4 regions of the Streptomyces sp. NPDC038135 genome follow, and region 2 is predicted to be linked to each of the others. Evidence: riboswitches for the same ligand, from Rfam matches in the RefSeq annotation. Region 2 holds a riboswitch; each other region holds the start of a gene.

Region 1 (4,531 bases), on a different contig from region 2:
TACAGGTCGCCGGTGCGCAGCGAGGCGCCGTTCACCGTCATGTGGGCGAGCTGCTGGGCGGCGGTCCAGTACATGGTGGAGAACGGCGGCTCGGACACCGTGTGACCGTTGATCGCGACGGAGATCCGCAGGTCGTAGCCGCCGGGCTCGACGCCGGGAGCGGTGTCGTCCAGGTAGGGCAGCAGGGGGTGGGTGCGCTCGGGAGGCGTCACGCGGGCGTGCTCCAGCGCCTCCAGCGGAGTGATCCACGCCGACACCGAGGTGGCGAAGGACTTGCCGAGGAAGGGGCCGAGCGGGACGTACTCCCAGGCCTGGATGTCCCGCGCCGACCAGTCGTTGAGCAGGCACAGACCGAAGACGTGCTCCTGGAAGTCGCCGAGCGCGACGGGCGTGCCCAGCTCGGAGGGCACGCCGACCACGAAGCCGACCTCGGCCTCGATGTCCAGCCGTACCGAGGGCCCGAAGACCGGTGCCGGGTCGCCGGGGCCCTTGCGCTGTCCGGACGGCCGGACGACGTCCGTGCCGGAGACGACCACCGTGCCGGAGCGGCCGTGGTAACCGATCGGCAGGTGCTTCCAGTTGGGGGTCAGGGAGTCCTCCGCGTCCGGGCGGAAGATCTGGCCGACGTTCCGGGCGTGGTTCTCCGAGGCGTAGAAGTCGACGTAGTCCGCGACCTCGAAGGGCAGGTGGAGCGTCACCGACGACAGGGGGTGGAACAGCGGCTCGATCGTCGACCGGTGCGAGGGAACCGTCACCCACGCCGTCAGCGCGCGCCGCACGTCCGACCACGCTGTGCGGCCGGCCGCCAGCAGCGGGTTGAGGGTGGCCTGCGCGAGCAGGGACACGTACGGCGAACCGAGGGCGGCGGCCGCGGCGCCCGCGTCGAGGACGTGGTCACCGAGCCGGACGCCGACCCTGCGCTCCGTGCTGCCGGAGGGTGAGAACACACCGTAGGGAAGGTTGTGCGGGCCGAAGGGGTCGCCCTCGGGGACGTCGAAGGGGGGCATGGGGTGCTGCCTCACTCTCATCCGGGCCATGCATGGCGATGCGTTCCATGTGATCGCGCCACACGTTACGGCCGGGACAGGTGTCTTGGGCAGTGCCACAGGGGGTGTCCGCCCGGCACGGCCGGTATCGGTCCGGCCCGGTGAAGCACCTGGCTGCGGCCCACGGCCGACCCGGGAAACGCCTCCCGCGGGCCCCAAGTCCCGCGGGAACCTGGTGAGTCGGCGGGCCGTGCGGTCCGTATTCTCTGATCATGGCCGCACCTCCCGCATACGCCCTGATCGCCACCGACCTGGACGGCACGCTGCTGCGCGGTGACGACACCGTCTCCGAACGGTCGCTCGCCGCGCTGGAGCGGGTGGCGCGGGCCGGTGCCCGGCACCTGGTGGTGACGGGCCGGCCGGCCCCCCGGGTGCGGCCGCTCCTGGCCGCGCTCGGCTGCACGGGGCTCGCGGTGTGCGGGCAGGGGGCGCAGGTCTACGACGCCGGCACCGAACGCCTGCTGTGGTCGGTGCGGCTGGACCGGGAACTGGCCGAGACCGCGCTCGGCAAGATCGAGGCCGAGGTGGGGCAGGTCTTCGCGGCCGTCGACCAGGACGGCGTGGACGGCCTCACGCTGATCGAACCGGGTTACCTGATGCCCCACCCGACCCTGCCCGCGGTGCGGGTCGACCGGCGCGACGACCTGTGGCGCGAGCCCATCAGCAAGGTGCTGCTGCGCCATCACACGCTGTCGGACGACGAGTTGGCGGCGACCGCGCGGGCGGCGGTGGGGTCGCTGGCCACGGTCACCATGTCCGGGCCGGGCACGGTGGAGCTCCAGCCGTGCGGCGTCACCAAGGCGACCGGGCTCGCGCTGGCCGCCGGCCGTCTCGGGATCCCCGCCGAACGGGCCCTGGCCTTCGGCGACATGCCCAACGACATCCCCATGTTCGCCTGGGCGGGCCGCGGGGTCGCCATGGCGAACGCCCACCCCGAACTCAAGGCGGTCGCGGACGAGGTCACGGCGTCGAACGAGGACGACGGCGTCGCCGTCGTCCTCGAAGGACTGTTCCCGGCCGGCTGACCGGGACGCGGGCAGCGGCCCGCGGCGGGCGCCGGTCAGGTGGCGCCGCGCCGCGGTGCCGGTCAGTAGGCGCCGTTGACGTTGTCGATCGACCCGTAGCGGGCGGCCGCGTAGTTGCAGGCGGCGGTGATGTTCGCGACCGGGTCGTAGGGGTCGAACGCCGTTCCGGCCACGTGGTAGGTGTTGAAGGTCGGGTCGATCACCTGGAGCAGGCCCTTGGACGGGATGCCCTTGGCCGCGTTGGAGTCCCACAGGTTGATGGCGCGCGGGTTGCCCGAGGACTCGCGCATGATGTTGCGGTGGATGCCGTTGTAGGTGCCCGGGATGTGCTTCTCCGCCATGATCGCGAGGGACTCGCGGATCCAGCCGTCGAGGTTGTTCGGGTACCCGGCGAGGGTGGTGCCGGCCGAGCCGGCGGAGTCGGCCGCGAAGGCGCTGGTGGCGCCGACGACCGGAAGGGCGAGCACGGCGGCGCCGGTGCCGAGGACCGCGAGCTTGCGGGCGAGGCGGTTCGTGCGGACGCGGCGGGGCTGAGCGGCTGCAGGCATGGCCAAGTTCCTCTCCGTCGCCTGCGAGGTGAGCTGTCGGGTTCGGGCGGGGAGGTGCCCGGCCGTGCCGCCCGAGGCGGCACGGCTTCACCCCTTGCCGTTCCGGTGACGACACGTGTCGTCCGGTCCGGCGAACTTACCTGGGTCCCCCGCTCCTGCCGTACGAATGAGTTCGTCGATGGGTGGTGCCGGGCGGCGGCAGGATTCGGCGTTCCGCTCGACTGGCCGGGAACGTATGCGAGAGCACATGTCCGGAACAAGTGTCGGATTCACGTAAAGACCAAGTTGACCTTGTTCTGTTCCGTTTTGGGTACTTGATCCTTTGCGACTGCCAATGCTCAACTCGCTGATGTGGCGCGGAAAAACGGGTGGTGGCCGGGCGTGGCGGGCCGGCCGGGGCGCGTGACCCAATTCACGAAATAGCAAAGTATTCCAAATCAGACATGGGGGATTTGGGCTCGAGGGCAGGCGAGTGGGGAACGCTCCGCGGGATGCCTTGTGGCCGATTTCCTGCGCGTCACGAAAGGCGTATTAATGCGCCTAATGTCCGTATTATCGGGTGGTCGGCACTGCGCCGATCATGGTCCGATGCCGTCCGTGCCGGACCGGTGGCCGCCCTCGGTGATCGAAACAGGACCGGATACGCTGACTTGAGTGAGGGCAGCGACCTATCGACAAACCGCGTAATCGCCAGCAGACACCAGCAGACAGGAGACCCCTCGTGACCGTCGTCGGGCCGTTCGGGCTGAGCGTGCGGGACCAGGCTCTGGAAGCCGATGTCCAGGCCGGATTGACGGCTGTCGAGGAAGGCTTGCTCGAGGCCACCAAGAGCGAGGTCCCGTTCATCACGGAGGCCGCGCAGCACCTCGTCCGGGCCGGCGGGAAGCGGTTCCGGCCGCTCCTCGTGATGCTCGCGGCGCAGTTCGGGGACCCGTACGCCCCCGGTGTGGTGCCGTCGGCCGTGGTCGTGGAGCTGACCCACCTGGCCACGCTGTACCACGACGACGTCATGGACGAGGCGTCCGTGCGGCGCGGGGTGGACAGCGCCAACACGCGCTGGGGCAACTCCGTCGCCGTCCTGACCGGTGACTTCCTCTTCGCCCGCGCCTCCCAGATCCTCGCCGACCTCGGACCCGAGGCGGTCCGGGTCCAGGCCCTCGCGTTCGAGCGGCTGGTCACCGGGCAGATCCTGGAGACCGCGGGCCCCTCGGACGGCCGCGACCCGGTCGACCACTACCTGGACGTGCTGGGCGGCAAGACCGGCTCCCTGGTGGCGGTCTCCTGCCGGTTCGGCGCGATGATGTCCGGCGCCGACGAGACGGTCGTCGACGTGCTCACCCAGTACGGCGAGCGGCTCGGGGTCGCCTTCCAGCTCGCCGACGACGTCCTGGACATCGCCTCCGACTCGCACGAGTCCGGCAAGACCCCGGGGACCGACCTGCGCGAGGGCATCCCGACGCTGCCCGTGCTCCGGTTGCGCGAGCGCGCCGCCCGGCTGGGCCTGCCCGAGGACGTCGCGCTGTGCGAGCTGCTCGACTCCGACCTCGGGGACGACGCCCGGCTCGAGGAGGCGCTGACCGCGCTGCGCGCGCACCCCGCGCTGGAGCAGGCGCGCCGCGACACCGTGCGCTACGCCGAGGAGGCGCGCGCCGCGCTGGCCCCGCTGCCGGAGTGCGACTCCAAGGCGGCGCTGCTCGAACTGTGCGACGCGGTGGTGCACCGGGCCGGCTGAGGCCCCTGACGCCGGCCGAGGGCGGTATCTCCCGCGTGACCCCTACGGGTCGGGGGAGGCGCCGCCCTCCGGTGTCATACCCCAGGCGTACACGGAGTTGGTGCCATGGTCTGACGCTTCCTCACGGCCGATTTGGTCATATGGAAACCACGGAAATCACCACTCCTCACCGATTCGGGT
Region 2 (4,531 bases):
CCATCCGCGCCGACAACCCCCGGCTCCTCGTCAACTCGCCCGCGCGCCGCGCCGCCCGGGTCGCCGAGGGCCGCCCGGCGTACCCGCTCAAGGTCGCCGTCACCGCCTCCGGAGACCTCGACCCGGCCGCGAACTTCTGGCACACCGGCGGCGAGAAGGTCGTGTACAGCACGGACCGGGGCGCCCAACGGGCCGCCCGCGTCCTCGGCGGGACCGCCGACGTGGTCCCGCTCGGCCCCGAGCTCGACTGGCGCGCCCTGCTGGCCCACCTGCACGATGTGCGCGGGGTGCGGCGCCTGATGGTCGAGGGCGGCGGAACCGTCCACACCCAGCTCCTCCAGCAGGGCCTCGCCGACGAACTCCAGCTCGTCCTCGCCCCGCTGTTCGTCGGCGACCCGGCCGCCCCGCGCCTGTTCGGCCCGGGCGGGTACCAGGGCGGCCGGCTCCGGCTCACCGAGTCCCGCCGGATCGAGGACGTCGTCCTCATGCGCTACGAGCCCACCGCCCCCGGCGCCGGCCCCGCGCCGGCCGCCGCCGACCGGCGCTGGCTGGCCACCGCCTGCGAGCTGGCCGCCCTGTGCCCGCCCTCCCGCACGGCGTTCAGCGTCGGCGCGGTGGTGGTGGCCGCCGACGGCGCCGAGCTGGCCCGCGGCCACTCGCGCGAGGGCGGCGACCCCGTCGTGCACGCCGAGGAGGCGGCCCTGGCCAAGCTGGACCCCGCCGACCCCCGGCTGCCCGGCGCCACCGTCTACAGCAGCCTGGAGCCCTGCTCCCGCCGCGCCTCCCGCCCCGCATCCTGTGCCGAGCTGATCCTGCGCGCGGGCGTGCGTCGGGTGGTCACGGCCTGGCGGGAGCCGGACACCTTCGTGCCCGGCGCCGACGGCGCCGGAGTGCTGGCGGCGGCCGGCGTGGACGTCGTCCTGCTCCCCGAGTACGAGGGCCCGGCCAAGGCGCCGAACGCCCATCTGCTGCCCTGAGCGGCGCCGCGCGGAAACGTGTGTGCGGAGCACCCCCGGACATGACGTATGCTTGAGACACAACGACGCGGGGTGGAGCAGCTCGGTAGCTCGCTGGGCTCATAACCCAGAGGTCGCAGGTTCAAATCCTGTCCCCGCTACTGAAGACTCAGGGCCGGAATCCAGTTCATGGATTCCGGCCCTGAGTGCTTTCCGTCGCCTGTCCGCACGGCCGCCCCATGGAAGCCGAGTGGCGTACGTCACAGCAGGTCATCCGCTCGGGCCACAGCGGTCGCCCGCCTCCCGCGCCCCCGCCACGCTGGTCTCACGTCGAGGACACGGGAGACCAGCAGTGCGCCCTGGTGAGGTGGAGGACAGCCCGTACGCCAGGGCGGGCGGCCGGCTCCCCAGCGGACCCGTTCCGGACCCGGACCCGGACCCGGTCCTCGGCGCCGGCCGCGCGCCGCTGCCCCCGGAGCGCCGCCGCTCCGCCGGGCGCAGCCTGCCCCACGCCCTCGCCCTCCTGCTCATCGCCGGCGGGCTCCTGTACGACCTGCTGACCCCGCGCGAGTTCACCGCCGTGCCCTTCTTCACCGCCGCCCCGCTGGTCGCCGCACCCCTGACCTCGCTGCGCACCACGCTCCTCACCGGACTGGCCGCACTGGGCGCCACCTATGCGGTGCACGCCCACTTCGGCCCCGGCCTGGACGTCAACACCGTCACCCAGGTGGTCACCGTGGCCACGGTCGCCCTGCTGGCCGTCGTCATCAACCGGGTCGTACGCCTCGGCGACCGGCGGCTCGCCTCCGTCCGGGAGATCGCCGAGGCCGCCCAGCGGGCCGTGCTGCCCGAGCCCGCTCCCCGTATCGCCGGCCTCGACATCGCGGCCCGGTACGAGGCGGCGCAGGAGGGCGCGTCCATCGGCGGCGACCTGTACGCGGTGCAGGACGGCCCGTACGGCGTGCGGCTGGTCGTCGGGGACGTGCGCGGCAAGGGCATGGGCGCGGTCGCCGCCGTCGCCGTGGTGATCGGGGCGTTCCGGGAGGCCGCCGAACAGGAGCCCACGCTGGAGGCGGTGGCCGGGCGGCTGGAGCGGGCGCTGGCCCGCGAGGGCGCCCGGCGCGACGGGGCGGACGCGCTGGAGGGCTTCACCACCGTCGTCCTCGCCGAACTGCCGCCCGACGAAGGGGTGGTGCGGATCGTCAACCGCGGTCATCCGCCGCCCCTGCTGCTGCACGCCGACGGCGCCCTGCACGTCCTGACCGCGGGCGAGCCCGCGCTGCCGCTCGGCCTGGGCGAGCTCGGCCGGCGCCCCGACCGCGCGGCCGAGTCCCGCTTCCCGGCCGGCGCCACCCTGCTGCTCCACACCGACGGCCTCACCGAGGCCCGGGACGCCCACGGCCGGTTCTACGACCCGGTGCGCCGGCTCGCCGGCCGCCGCTGCACCGACCCGCGGACCCTGCTCACCCGGCTCGCCGCGGAGGTCAGACGGCACTCCGGGGGCGGCATGGCGGACGACATGGCACTGCTCGCCGTACGCCGGCCCTGACCCGAGGTGACCGAAAGTGATCGGATGGAAGCCCTCCGCTTGCCCGCTGAGTCACCATCAAAAACCTCGTGACTCCTGAATGCCGGTCAACTCGCCCGTTTTCCACGGCCGCGCGGCGTACGTCCACCCCCGGAAACGTTAATGATCAAGCCGAACGGCTTGGAATCTCACACGTGAGTCTATTAACGTTCGATAACGCAGCGCGGTCGTCCCAGCCGTCACAAGAGGCGGCTCCGTGCGCACGCGCCGAATCCCGCAAGGGAACCGGGGAACCACCACCTTGGGGTGAATCACGCGGATGCCACCGTGAACCGATCCGGTTCCCGGTACGTATACGCGCGTAGGAGACCTTCCTGCTCCGAACCCGTCAGCTAACCCGGTAGGCGGAGGAAGGAAAGGAGTGCGCCCGCGTGGCGTCCAACCGGCCTGCCCCCGAAGCCCCATACGTGCCCAGCCAGCCCGACACCGAAACGTTCGGCTACGGCGGCTACCGCGCCGAAGAGGGCCCCTGGGAGGAGTGGAACCCCACCGAGGAGTCCATCCGCCCCGTACGCGGCCGGCACCGCGTCGCCAAGCAGCGCGGCGGCGGACTCGCCCGCAGCTCCACCGTCCTCGGCGTCGGCGTCATAGCGGCCGTCGGCGCGGGCGGCATGGCCAGCGCCCACACCGGCAAGCCGCCGGTGTCCATCTCCATGCCCGATCTGCCGTCCGTCGGCTCCCTGTTCGGCGACGACCACGCCGAGGCGGCCGAGGCCACCACGGCTTCCCTCAGCACGGTCGGCACCACCGCGGCCGCCGAAAGCGACCAGGGCGGCTCCGACGCGGGCGAGACCCTGCGCAGCCGGATCATGGCCCAGGCCGAGCAGCAGCAGAGCAAGGCCGACTCCAAGGCCGCCGCGGCAGCGGCGGCCGCCGCCGAGAAGCAGGCCGCCGACGCGGCCGCCAAGGCGAAGGAGGAAGCCGCCGCCAAGGCCGCCGAGGCCAAGAAGGAGGCCGAGGCCGCCGCGGAGAAGAAGGCGGAGGCGGAGCGGCTGGCCGAGCTGGCCAAGCAGTACACGCTGCCGACGTCCTCGTACACGATCACCTCGACGTTCGGCCAGGCCGGCTCGATGTGGTCCTCCGGCTACCACACCGGTCTCGACTTCGCCGCGCCCACCGGCACGCTGATCAAGGCCATCCACAGCGGCACCATCACCGAGGCGGGCTGGGCCGGCTCCTACGGCTACCGCACCATTCTCACCCTCGACGACGGCACCGAGCTGTGGTTCTGCCACCAGTCCTCGATCAGCGTCTCCGTCGGCCAGAAGGTCAGCACCGGCGACGTCATCGGCCGCGTCGGCGCCACCGGCAACGTCACCGGACCGCACCTGCACCTGGAGGTCCACCCCGGCGGCGCGGCCACCGGCATCGACCCGATGGCGTGGCTGCACGGCAAGGGCCTCAACCCCTGATTCCGGCCCGGGCCCGACCCGGCCCGGCGCCGCGCACCGTCTTCCCGGCGGCCCCGACTCCCCTTGGAGTCGGGGCCGCCGGTCTTGTTCACACACCGTTCGCGTGAATCCGGAATGGGCGGTATGGGGTTGATCGTTGTAACAGGGCATGACTGTTTCCCTGCGCAAGATCGGCTCCTCCGACCTCGAGGTCTTCCCGCTCGCCCTCGGCGGCAACGTCTTCGGCTGGACCGCCGACGAGAAGACCTCCTTCGCCGTCCTCGACGCCTACACGGCCGCGGGCGGCAACTTCGTCGACACCGCCGACTCCTACTCGGCGTGGATCGAGGGCAACGAGGGCGGTGAGTCGGAGACCATCATCGGCAAGTGGCTCAAGGCCCGCGGCAACCGCTCCGACGTCGTCGTCGCGACCAAGGTCAGCCAGCACCCGCAGTACCAGGGGCTGAGCGCGGCCAACATCAAGGCCGCCGCCGACGCCTCCCTGCGCCGCCTGGACACCGACTACATCGACCTCTACTACACGCACTTCGACAAGCCCGAGGTGCCGGTGGAGGAGATCGTCGGCGCCCTGGACG
Region 3 (4,531 bases), on a different contig from region 2:
GGTTGGTGACGAACAGGTCGTCGCCGACGAGCTGGACCTTGTCGCCGAGCTTGTCGGTGATGATCTTCCAGCCGGCCCAGTCGTCCTCGAACAGCGGGTCCTCGATGGAGACGAGCGGGTAGGCCGCGACGAGCTCCTCGTAGTACTCCGTCATCTCGGCGGCGGAGCGCTCCTTGCCCTCGAAGAGGTACTTGCCGTCCTTGTAGAACTCGGAGGCGGCGACGTCGAGCGCGAGGGCGATCTGCTCGCCGGGCGCGTAGCCGGCTTCCTTGACGGCCTCGAGGATGAGGTCGAGGGCCTCGCGGTTGGAGCCGAGGTTCGGGGCGAAGCCGCCCTCGTCGCCGAGGCCGGTGGACAGGCCCTTGCTCTTCAGGACCTTCTTCAGGGTGTGGTAGACCTCGGTGCCCCAGCGCAGGGCCTCGGAAAAGGACTCCGCGCCGATCGGCGCGATCATGAACTCCTGGATGTCCACGTTGGAGTCGGCGTGCGAGCCGCCGTTCAGGATGTTCATCATCGGCACCGGCAGCAGGTGCGCGTTCGGGCCGCCCAGGTAGCGGAACAGCGGCAGGTCGCTGGCCTCGGAGGCGGCGTGCGCGACGGCGAGGGAGACGCCCAGGATGGCGTTGGCGCCGAGCGAGCCCTTGTTGTCGGTGGCGTCCAGGTCGAACATGGCCTGGTCGATCAGGCGCTGCTCGGTGGCGTCGTAGCCGACCAGCTCCGGGCCGATCTGCTCGATGACGGCGAGGACGGCCTTCTCGACGCCCTTGCCCTGGTAGCGGTTGGGGTCGCCGTCACGGAGCTCGATGGCCTCGAAGGCACCGGTGGAGGCACCGGACGGAACGGCGGCACGACCCGTGCTGCCGTCGTCGAGGCCGACCTCGACCTCGACCGTGGGGTTGCCTCGGGAGTCCAGGATTTCCCGGGCTACGACGACGTCGATGGACGGCACGAGCATCTCCTTCTTGGATGTGACGCTGGAAGTGCGGGGCGGGGTGCCTTGCGGCTCTGCCTTGCGACTAGAGCCTAACCGTCCAAGGGGCGTCGGCCACCGACCGACCGTCCCGTGGACAGGGAGACGGTACCCATTGTTCCCGCCCGGAACAAAGGGGTTCGGTCAAGGTCCCGCCGACGAGGCGGGGAAGAGCCGGCGAAGAGCCGGGAAAAACACAGCCCCGCCCCGGTGCGTACGGGGGAACACGCACCGGGGCGGGGAGCCCGTGGGGGACGGGGGGAATGGCCCTCACGAGGCCTTCGGCTTGGGGGACGGCCTGGTGAGGGCACTGTGGTTCCGGTCGGAGCCAGGTGTCACTTCAGGTGAAGCTGCTGGCCCGGGTAGATGAGGTCGGCGTTCTCGACGATGTCCTTGTTCAGCTTGTAGAGCTTCTGCCAGCCGCCGTCGACCTTCTGCTTCTCGGCGATGGTGCCGAGGGTGTCGCCCTTGACCACCTTGTACTCGCCGTCGCCCTTCTTGACCTTCTTGCCGGTCGGGGTGGTGACGGTCTTCTTCGCGCTCGCGGCCGGACGCTCGCTGGAGCGGGAGGCGGCCTGCTGGTCGGTGGAGCGGGTGGCGGTGCTGCCCGAGGAGGTGTTCCCGGAGGAGGTGCTCGGGGCGGAGCCGTTGTTGGGGGTGCTCGACAGGCCCTTGCCGCACACCGGCCAGGCGCCCTTGCCCTGGGCGGCGAGGACCTTCTCGGCGACGGCTATCTGCTGGGCCTTGGAGGCCTGGTTGGCCTGGCCGGCGTACTGCGTACCGCCGTAGGCGGCCCAGGTGGAGGCGGAGAACTGCAGACCGCCGTAGTAGCCGTTGCCGGTGTTGATGGACCAGTTGCCGCCGGACTCGCACTGGGCGACCGCGTCCCACTCGGAGGTGGTGGCGGCGGAGGCGTTGCCGGCCGCCATGAGCGGGGCGGCGACGGCGGCGCCGGTGACACCGGCGAGCGCGATGGCACGGGTGGCCTTGGACGGACGACGGTGCTTGCCCTTGCTGGAGAACAGCATGGATGGATCCCCTCACCGACGCCTGCGAGGTGAGCTGTCGGGTTCGGGCCGAATGAGTTGCCCGGCCGCGGGCCCGCTTTCACGGGCCGCGGCTCCACCCCTAGCCGGTTCCAGCGCGTGCGCTGGTTCCGGCACTTACCTTGGGTCCCCCGCTCCTGCCTACGGCGCATTACGCGACGACTGTTCCCGGGCGGCCACTGGCAGGATTCGGCGTTGCGGCAGCCGGGGCTCGTGGTGACGAGCGGTCACGACCGTAGACACGCGATCGAGGGAATTTCAAAGACGATCAGGGCTTCTGAGACTCATCCCACACTTTCACCGAAAGGGACATCGGTGATCAATCCGGGCGTCAACTGCCGCTGCTTTTGGCCCGTTTAGCTACCGACTTCGAGGGTCTGACCGGCGGAGATGTGGTTCGGGTCGGCGCCGATGGCCTTCTTGTTCAGGGCGTACAGCTCATGCCATCCGCCGTCCACGTCAAGGGAGTCGGCGATGGAGGCGAGGGTGTCGCCTTCGTGGACCGTGTAGGCGTCCGCCCCGCGGGAGGCGTGCTTGCCGGACACGGTGGCGTTCTGACCGTTTGTCACGCTTTCGTCCGCACTGTCGCCGCGGTGACGTCCGCCACTGCCGAGCGCTCCGGTGTCGACGAGGCTCCAAGAACCGCCGGTCTGCCATGAATTGTCCGAGTCCTCCACGACAGGATCCGGAGTCGCGGACTCGCTCCCCTCCGACTCCTCGGCGCGAGGCGAGGCGGACTTGTCGGACTTGGGAGCTTCCGCACCCTTGTCCGTAGCCTTGGAGTCGGCGCCCTTGCCCGTGCCCGAGGACGGCTTGCCGGCCGAGTCCGAGGAGGAGTCGGACGACGGTGAGGAATCCGGCAGACCGGACGAGTCGGAATCGTCCGTGGAACCGGACGACGGGTCCGTGGAGCCGGAGGCGTCGCCGGACTGGTCGTGCCCCGAGTCGGACTTGCCCGGGCCCCCGACGCCCGTGTCGACGTCCAGGGAGCCGGAGTCCGAGGTCAGACCGGAGAGCAGGGCACAGGTCGTCCAGGGCGTGGTGCCCTTGTCGGCGAGGATCTTCTCGGCGACGGCGATCTGCTGCGAACGGCTGGCCAGGTCGGCGGTGGCGGCGTACTTGGTGCCGCCGTACGCGGCCCAGTCGTCCTGGGAGATCTGCAGCCCGCCGTAGTACCCGTTGCCCGTGTCGGCGCTCCAGGAGCCGCCGCTCTCGCACTCGGCGACCTTGTCCCAGGTGGTGCCGTCGGCCGCGTTGGCGCTCGCGGCGCCGAGGAGCGGGATGGCGATGGCGGAGCCGGTCACTCCGGCCGCGACGAGAAGTGCCGGAGCCTGACGGGGGCGACGGTGACGACCGTTCCCGGAGAGCATGCGGAAGCCTTTCGTGCGACAGCGGGACCGGCGCGGCCGATGGTGCTGGGGCCGCGCTGATGGGTGAACGTATAGGCATACGATCACTTGTCACAAGTTCATGCCGCACAGATCACGTGAAGATCACAGAGTTGAACGCCCGTCATGTTTACGGTTGTACGGCCTGTTCCGCGGCCGGGGTGAACTCCACGGGCAGGGTGCGCAGCCCGCGCATGATGAGCCCGCCGCGCCAGCGCAGTTCGGCCGGATCGGCCGCCAGCCGCAGGTCGGGGAGGCGGGTGAGGAGCGTGGCGAGCGCGGTCCGGCCCTCCAGCCGGGCGAGCGGGGCGCCGAGGCAGTAGTGGATGCCGTGGCCGTAGCCGAGGTGCTGGTTGTCCGCGCGGGCGAGGTCGAGGACGTCGGGGTCGGCGAACCGCTCCGGGTCACGGTCGGCCGCCGCGAGGACGACGAGCACCGGGTCGCCGGCCGCGATGTCCTGCCCGCCGAGGGTGAGCGGCCGGGTGGCGAACCGCCAGGTGGCCAGCTCGACCGGGCCGTCGTAGCGGAGCAGTTCCTCGACACCGGTCTCCAGCAGGCCCTGTTCGCCGCGGGCGAGGGAGTCCTGCAGCCGGTGGCGCTGCTCAGGGTGGGTGAGCAGCGCGTAGGTGCCGTTGCCGATGAGGTTGACGGTCGTCTCGAAGCCCGCGAACAGGAGGATGAAGGCCATCGCGGCGGCCTCGTTCTCGGTGAGGTGCTCGCCGTGGTCGGAGGCGCGGATGAGACCGGAGATCAGGTCCTCGCCCGGGGTGGGCTCGGCCGGCAGCGCCGCACGCTTGCGGTGGATGAGCTCGGCGAGGTAGCCGCGCATCTTCTTCACGGACCGGGCGACCCCGCCCCGCGGTCCCCCGCCGTGCCGGATCATCATCCCGGCCCAGTCGCGGAAGTCGTCCTGGTCCTCGCGCGGGACCCCGAGCAGGTCGCAGATGGCGTAGATGGGCAGCGGGAAGGCGAAGTCGTGGATGAGGTCGGCGGAGCCCGTCCTCGCGAACCGGTCGATGAGGTCGTCGGTCAGCTCCTGCACCCGGGGCGCGAACTCGGCGACCCTGCGGGGCGTGAACGCCTTGCTGACCAGTCTGCGCAGCCTGGTGTGGTCCGGCGGGTCGATG
Region 4 (4,531 bases), on a different contig from region 2:
CCGGCATGCGCCGCTCCCAGTGCGGTACGACGAGAAGGAGCAGCACCGGCCACAGCACAACCGCCAGTGCCAGGGCGGCCTCGGCCAGGGTCTGCCGGCCGAGCAGCGAGAGCCGGGTGCCGAGCACGGTCGTGGCGGCCACGGTGGTGAGCGCGCCGGGGCTCTTCGCCTCGGCCATCCACCGCGGCCGCTGCGTCACCAGCCGCACGGTGAAGTCGGCGGCGAGCGCCGCCCAGGCGAGGCAGCCCAGCCACAGGAAGACGAGCGACACCGTCTCGGCACCGGTCAGATGCAGGGCCACCGACACGATGCCGCTCGCCATGACGGCCGCCCCCGCCGCCGGCGGACGCCCCGCCCACCACGTACGCACACCGGAGAAGCGGGGCATGGGCATGAGCCCGATGCTAGGCCGTGTCCGCAAAGTCGCGTCTGCGTCACGACGCCCGGCACGCACTCTCGCCGCACCGGCCGAAAGCCCGAGTACACCCAGTACGAGGGCATCCGGCCGGCACTCCCCCAGCCTTCGGCCGGGGGACCCCCAGAGCACGCACCGGACGCCGCGACGCCCGCCCTGCGGGCGAACGACGCGACTTTGCGGACACGACCTAGGGAGCGGGGCCGCCCGCGCTCGCGGGGCACGCGCGCGTGGAGCCCGAAAAGAGCACCGTCAGGCCGGCCGCACCACCCGGTGGACCACCGACTCGCCCGCCAGGTGCACCGGCTCCTCGCGCACGTACGCACCGGGGCGCGGGGCGTGGATCATCGTCCCGTCGCCCGTGCACAGGCCCACATGGCTGCTGTCGTGGTGGAAGAAGACCAGGTCGCCGGGGCGCGCTTCGTCGAGCGGGACGGCGGTGCCCATGGCGGCCTGGTCCCGCGCGGCACGCGGCAGGGCGACGCCGGCGGCCTTCCAGGCGGCCTGCGTCAGGCCGGAGCAGTCGTATGAGCCGGGCCCGCTGGCGCCGGAGACGTACGGCTTGCCGATCTGGGCACGGGCGAAGGCGATCGCCCTCTCTGCCTTGGTGACGGGGGCGTGCGGTACGACGGGCGGGGCGCTCGGCCGCCGCGCTGCGGACCGCGTCCGCTCCGGCGCCTGGGCCGGGACCGGAGAAGCAAGGACCGGAGGAGCCAGGACCGGGCCGGCGGCCGGTGCCGAAGCGAAGGCCTGAGCCGGGTCCGGAGCCGGGATCGCATCGAGCAGCGGGTCCGGAGCCGGGGTCGCATCGAGCAGCGGGTCCGGAGTGGGGATCGCATCGAGAATCGGACCCGCGGTCGAAGCCGGGGCCTGGAGCGCCAACGGATCCGTGGTGGAGGCCGGGGCCTGGAGTGGAGCCGGTGCCGGCATCGGTTCCGCGGCCGAAGCCGTCAGCCGGATCAGCAGCCCGCGCGCGGTGACGAGTTTGTGCTGGACGGCCGCCTTGGCCGTCCTCACGTCGTACGGTGCGGCGGTCGCCGGCGCCTCGTGAGCCCTGGGGGCCTTGCGCTCGGCGGCGCCCTTCACCCGGGAGGCCAGCCGGTTCATCAGCCGGTTCTGGGCGAAGTGGTCCTCCGGGAACTCCGCGAGGAGCGAACCGGCCGGCTCCGGAGCGGCGGCGAACGGAGCCAGCCCCTCGCGGGCCTTCGTGAACAGTCCCGGGCGCCGGACGGCCTCCGCGCGCGGGGCCTCGGCGCGAGCCCGCTGCACGGCCGAGGGCTCCTCGTCCGGGTCCGCCCTGCGGTACAGCTCGTCGATCTTCTTCTCGACCTCCTCCAGGCTCGGCCTGCCGTCGCCCGCGGAGGGGGCGGAGGTCGAGGCGGACGCGGCCGTCTGGGACAGGACGGCCACGGAGGTGAGGGCGGCGGTGGCCAGGACGGGGGTGCGGATGCCCGTCCCGCGGGTCCCCGGGGGACCCGGCTTGCGGTGCGACGCCAAGGCTGGCGACTCCTTCCAACGTGCCGCCTACCGGGTTAGCTGTCGGGTTCGGGCGGGTGGTTCGGAAGGGTTGCCCTACGGCGTCTTCCCGGGCGGGAGTCGGCCGATTCACCCCAGGATCGGTGGGTCCCCGGCTCCGGCCGCCGTGAAGGGCGCACCGGACTCGGCGGAGGCCGCGCGGCCCGGCGAGGTTCGCCGGTAGGGGTCGTGCGGCCTGACGGAAACCTAGCCAACTCGTGTGACTCCTGTGAAGGTTGCTGTGCCATATGTCCGATACATTTCCGTGACCCGGGGCCGGTTTCATACAGGCGTGACAAGGCGATCTCGCAGGGTGAGGAGTCCGGCCGGGTCCGCGGCACGCCGGCCGGCGCGCTCGACGCGGGTCCTGTCGCCGACCTCACGGCCGCCGGTTTTCCGGTGCCGGGACCGGTTGTCGGTGCGGCCCCCTAGACTCGTAGAGCGATGAGCAGCCTCTTTGACGACAGCTTCCTGGCGGACCTCCAGGCCCCTCGTGGGCACGCGGAGGAGCCCCCGCCGCCGCCCGAGGACGATCACGCTCCGGAGCCCCTTCCGGACGATCTGTTCGGCGGGAAGTTCGACGTGCCGCCGGACCGGGACGCGCACTACCGCGACGGCGCCCCGCGTCCCGTGACCGACCCGGACGCGCTGCTCCGGGGGCTGAACGACAACCAGCGCGCCGCGGTGGTCCACGCCGGCTCTCCGCTGCTCATCGTGGCCGGCGCAGGCTCGGGCAAGACCCGCGTGCTCACCCACCGCATCGCCCACCTGCTCGCCGCGCGGAACGTGCACCCCGGCCAGATCCTCGCGATCACCTTCACCAACAAGGCCGCGGGCGAGATGAAGGAGCGGGTCGAGCAGCTCGTCGGCCCGCGCGCCGGCGCGATGTGGGTGATGACCTTCCACAGCGCGTGCGTGCGCATCCTGCGCCGCGAGTCCAAGAGACTCGGCTTCACGTCGTCCTTCTCGATCTACGACGCGGCCGACTCCAAGCGCCTGATGGCCCTGGTCTGCCGCGACCTCGATCTCGACCCCAAGCGCTACCCGCCGAAGTCCTTCAGCGCCAAGATCAGCAACCTCAAGAACGAGCTGATCGACGAGGAGGACTTCGCCGCCCAGGCCACCGACGGCTTCGAGAAGACCCTCGCCCAGGCGTACGCGCTCTACCAGTCGCGGCTGCGCGAGGCGAACGCGCTGGACTTCGACGACCTGATCATGACGACGGTCAACCTGCTGCGCGCCTTCCCGGACGTCGCGGAGCACTACCGCCGCCGCTTCCGGCACGTCATGGTCGACGAGTACCAGGACACCAACCACGCCCAGTACGCCCTGGTCCGGGAGCTGGTGGGCACCGGGCAGCACGACGAGGACGTGCCGCCCGGCGAGTCGGACCTGCCGCCCGCCGAACTGTGCGTGGTGGGTGACGCGGACCAGTCGATCTACGCCTTCCGCGGCGCGACGATCCGCAACATCCTCCAGTTCGAGGAGGACTACCCGAACGCGACGACGATCCTGCTGGAGCAGAACTACCGCTCCACGCAGACCATCCTGTCCGCCGCCAACGCGGTCATCGAACGCAACGAGTCCCGCCGCCCGAAGAACCTGTGGACCAACGCCGGCCAGGGCGCGCGGATCACCGGCTACGTCGCCGACACCGAGCACGACGAGGCCCAGTTCGTCGCCGAGGAGATAGACCGCCTCACCGACGCGGGCGAGGCGAAGGCCGGGGACGTCGCCGTCTTCTACCGCACCAACGCGCAGTCCCGTGTCTTCGAAGAGATCTTCATCCGCGTCGGCCTGCCGTACAAGGTCGTCGGCGGCGTCCGCTTCTACGAGCGCAAGGAGGTCCGGGACGTCCTCGCCTACCTGCGTGTCCTCGCCAACCCCGAGGACTCGGTGCCGCTGCGCCGCATCCTCAACGTGCCCAAGCGCGGCATCGGCGACCGGGCCGAGGCGATGATCGACGCCCTCTCCCAGCGCGAGAAGATCAGCTTCCCGCAGGCGCTCAAGCGCGTGGACGAGGCCTATGGCATGGCCGCGCGCTCCACCAACGCGGTCAAGCGGTTCAACACGCTGATGGAGGATTTGCGGACCGTCGTGGAGTCCGGCGCCGGACCGGCCACCGTGCTGGAGGCCATACTCGAACGCACCGGTTACCTGGCCGAGTTGCAGAACTCCACCGACCCGCAGGACGAGACCCGCATCGAGAACCTCCAGGAACTCGCGGCGGTGGCGCTGGAGTTCGAGCAGGAGCGCGCGGAGGGCGAGGCGGGCACGCTCGCCGACTTCCTGGAGCAGGTCGCGCTGGTCGCCGACTCGGACCAGATCCCGGACGAGGAGGACGGCGACGGCGTCATCACCCTGATGACCCTGCACACCGCCAAGGGCCTGGAGTTCCCGGTCGTCTTCCTGACCGGCATGGAGGACGGCGTCTTCCCGCACATGCGCGCCCTCGGCCAGACCAAGGAACTGGAGGAGGAGCGGCGCCTGGCGTACGTGGGCATCACCCGCGCGCGGGAGCGGCTCTACCTCACCCGGTCGGCGATGCGCAGCGCCTGGGGCCAGCCGTCGTACAACCCGCCCTCCCGCTTCCTGGAGGAG

Evidence for each region. Region 2 has a riboswitch for cyclic di-AMP ahead of ACZ7JA_RS08415 (M23 family metallopeptidase). Riboswitches for the same ligand answer to the same signal wherever they lie in the genome.
Region 1: another riboswitch for cyclic di-AMP. It lies ahead of ACZ7JA_RS03720 (transglycosylase SLT domain-containing protein); the one in region 2 lies ahead of ACZ7JA_RS08415 (M23 family metallopeptidase).
Region 3: another riboswitch for cyclic di-AMP. It lies ahead of ACZ7JA_RS20740 (transglycosylase family protein); the one in region 2 lies ahead of ACZ7JA_RS08415 (M23 family metallopeptidase).
Region 4: another riboswitch for cyclic di-AMP. It lies ahead of ACZ7JA_RS02815 (C40 family peptidase); the one in region 2 lies ahead of ACZ7JA_RS08415 (M23 family metallopeptidase).

Annotation. Positions count from the first base shown of each region.
Region 1 covers NZ_JBVJXS010000001.1:787,367-791,897, reverse strand. Annotated here, with positions in the region: gene fahA (fumarylacetoacetase) at 1-1,007, opposite strand, end outside; gene ACZ7JA_RS03725 (HAD family hydrolase) at 1,259-2,071, shown strand; gene ACZ7JA_RS03720 (transglycosylase SLT domain-containing protein) at 2,134-2,619, opposite strand; cyclic di-AMP (ydaO/yuaA leader) riboswitch at 2,623-2,807, opposite strand; gene ACZ7JA_RS03715 (polyprenyl synthetase family protein) at 3,341-4,351, shown strand.
Region 2 covers NZ_JBVJXS010000003.1:17,896-22,426, reverse strand. Annotated here, with positions in the region: gene ACZ7JA_RS08430 (dihydrofolate reductase family protein) at 1-977, shown strand, start outside; tRNA gene ACZ7JA_RS08425 (tRNA-Met) at 1,044-1,117, shown strand; gene ACZ7JA_RS08420 (PP2C family protein-serine/threonine phosphatase) at 1,309-2,505, shown strand; cyclic di-AMP (ydaO/yuaA leader) riboswitch at 2,740-2,906, shown strand; gene ACZ7JA_RS08415 (M23 family metallopeptidase) at 2,916-3,956, shown strand; gene ACZ7JA_RS08410 (aldo/keto reductase) at 4,105-4,531, shown strand, end outside.
Region 3 covers NZ_JBVJXS010000007.1:86,113-90,643, forward strand. Annotated here, with positions in the region: gene eno (phosphopyruvate hydratase) at 1-955, opposite strand, end outside; gene ACZ7JA_RS20740 (transglycosylase family protein) at 1,306-1,998, opposite strand; cyclic di-AMP (ydaO/yuaA leader) riboswitch at 2,003-2,175, opposite strand; gene ACZ7JA_RS20745 (transglycosylase family protein) at 2,373-3,386, opposite strand; gene ACZ7JA_RS20750 (cytochrome P450 family protein) at 3,535-4,531, opposite strand, start outside.
Region 4 covers NZ_JBVJXS010000001.1:604,266-608,796, reverse strand. Annotated here, with positions in the region: gene ACZ7JA_RS02820 (tellurite resistance/C4-dicarboxylate transporter family protein) at 1-388, opposite strand, end outside; gene ACZ7JA_RS02815 (C40 family peptidase) at 668-1,912, opposite strand; cyclic di-AMP (ydaO/yuaA leader) riboswitch at 1,921-2,091, opposite strand; gene pcrA (DNA helicase PcrA) at 2,375-4,531, shown strand, end outside.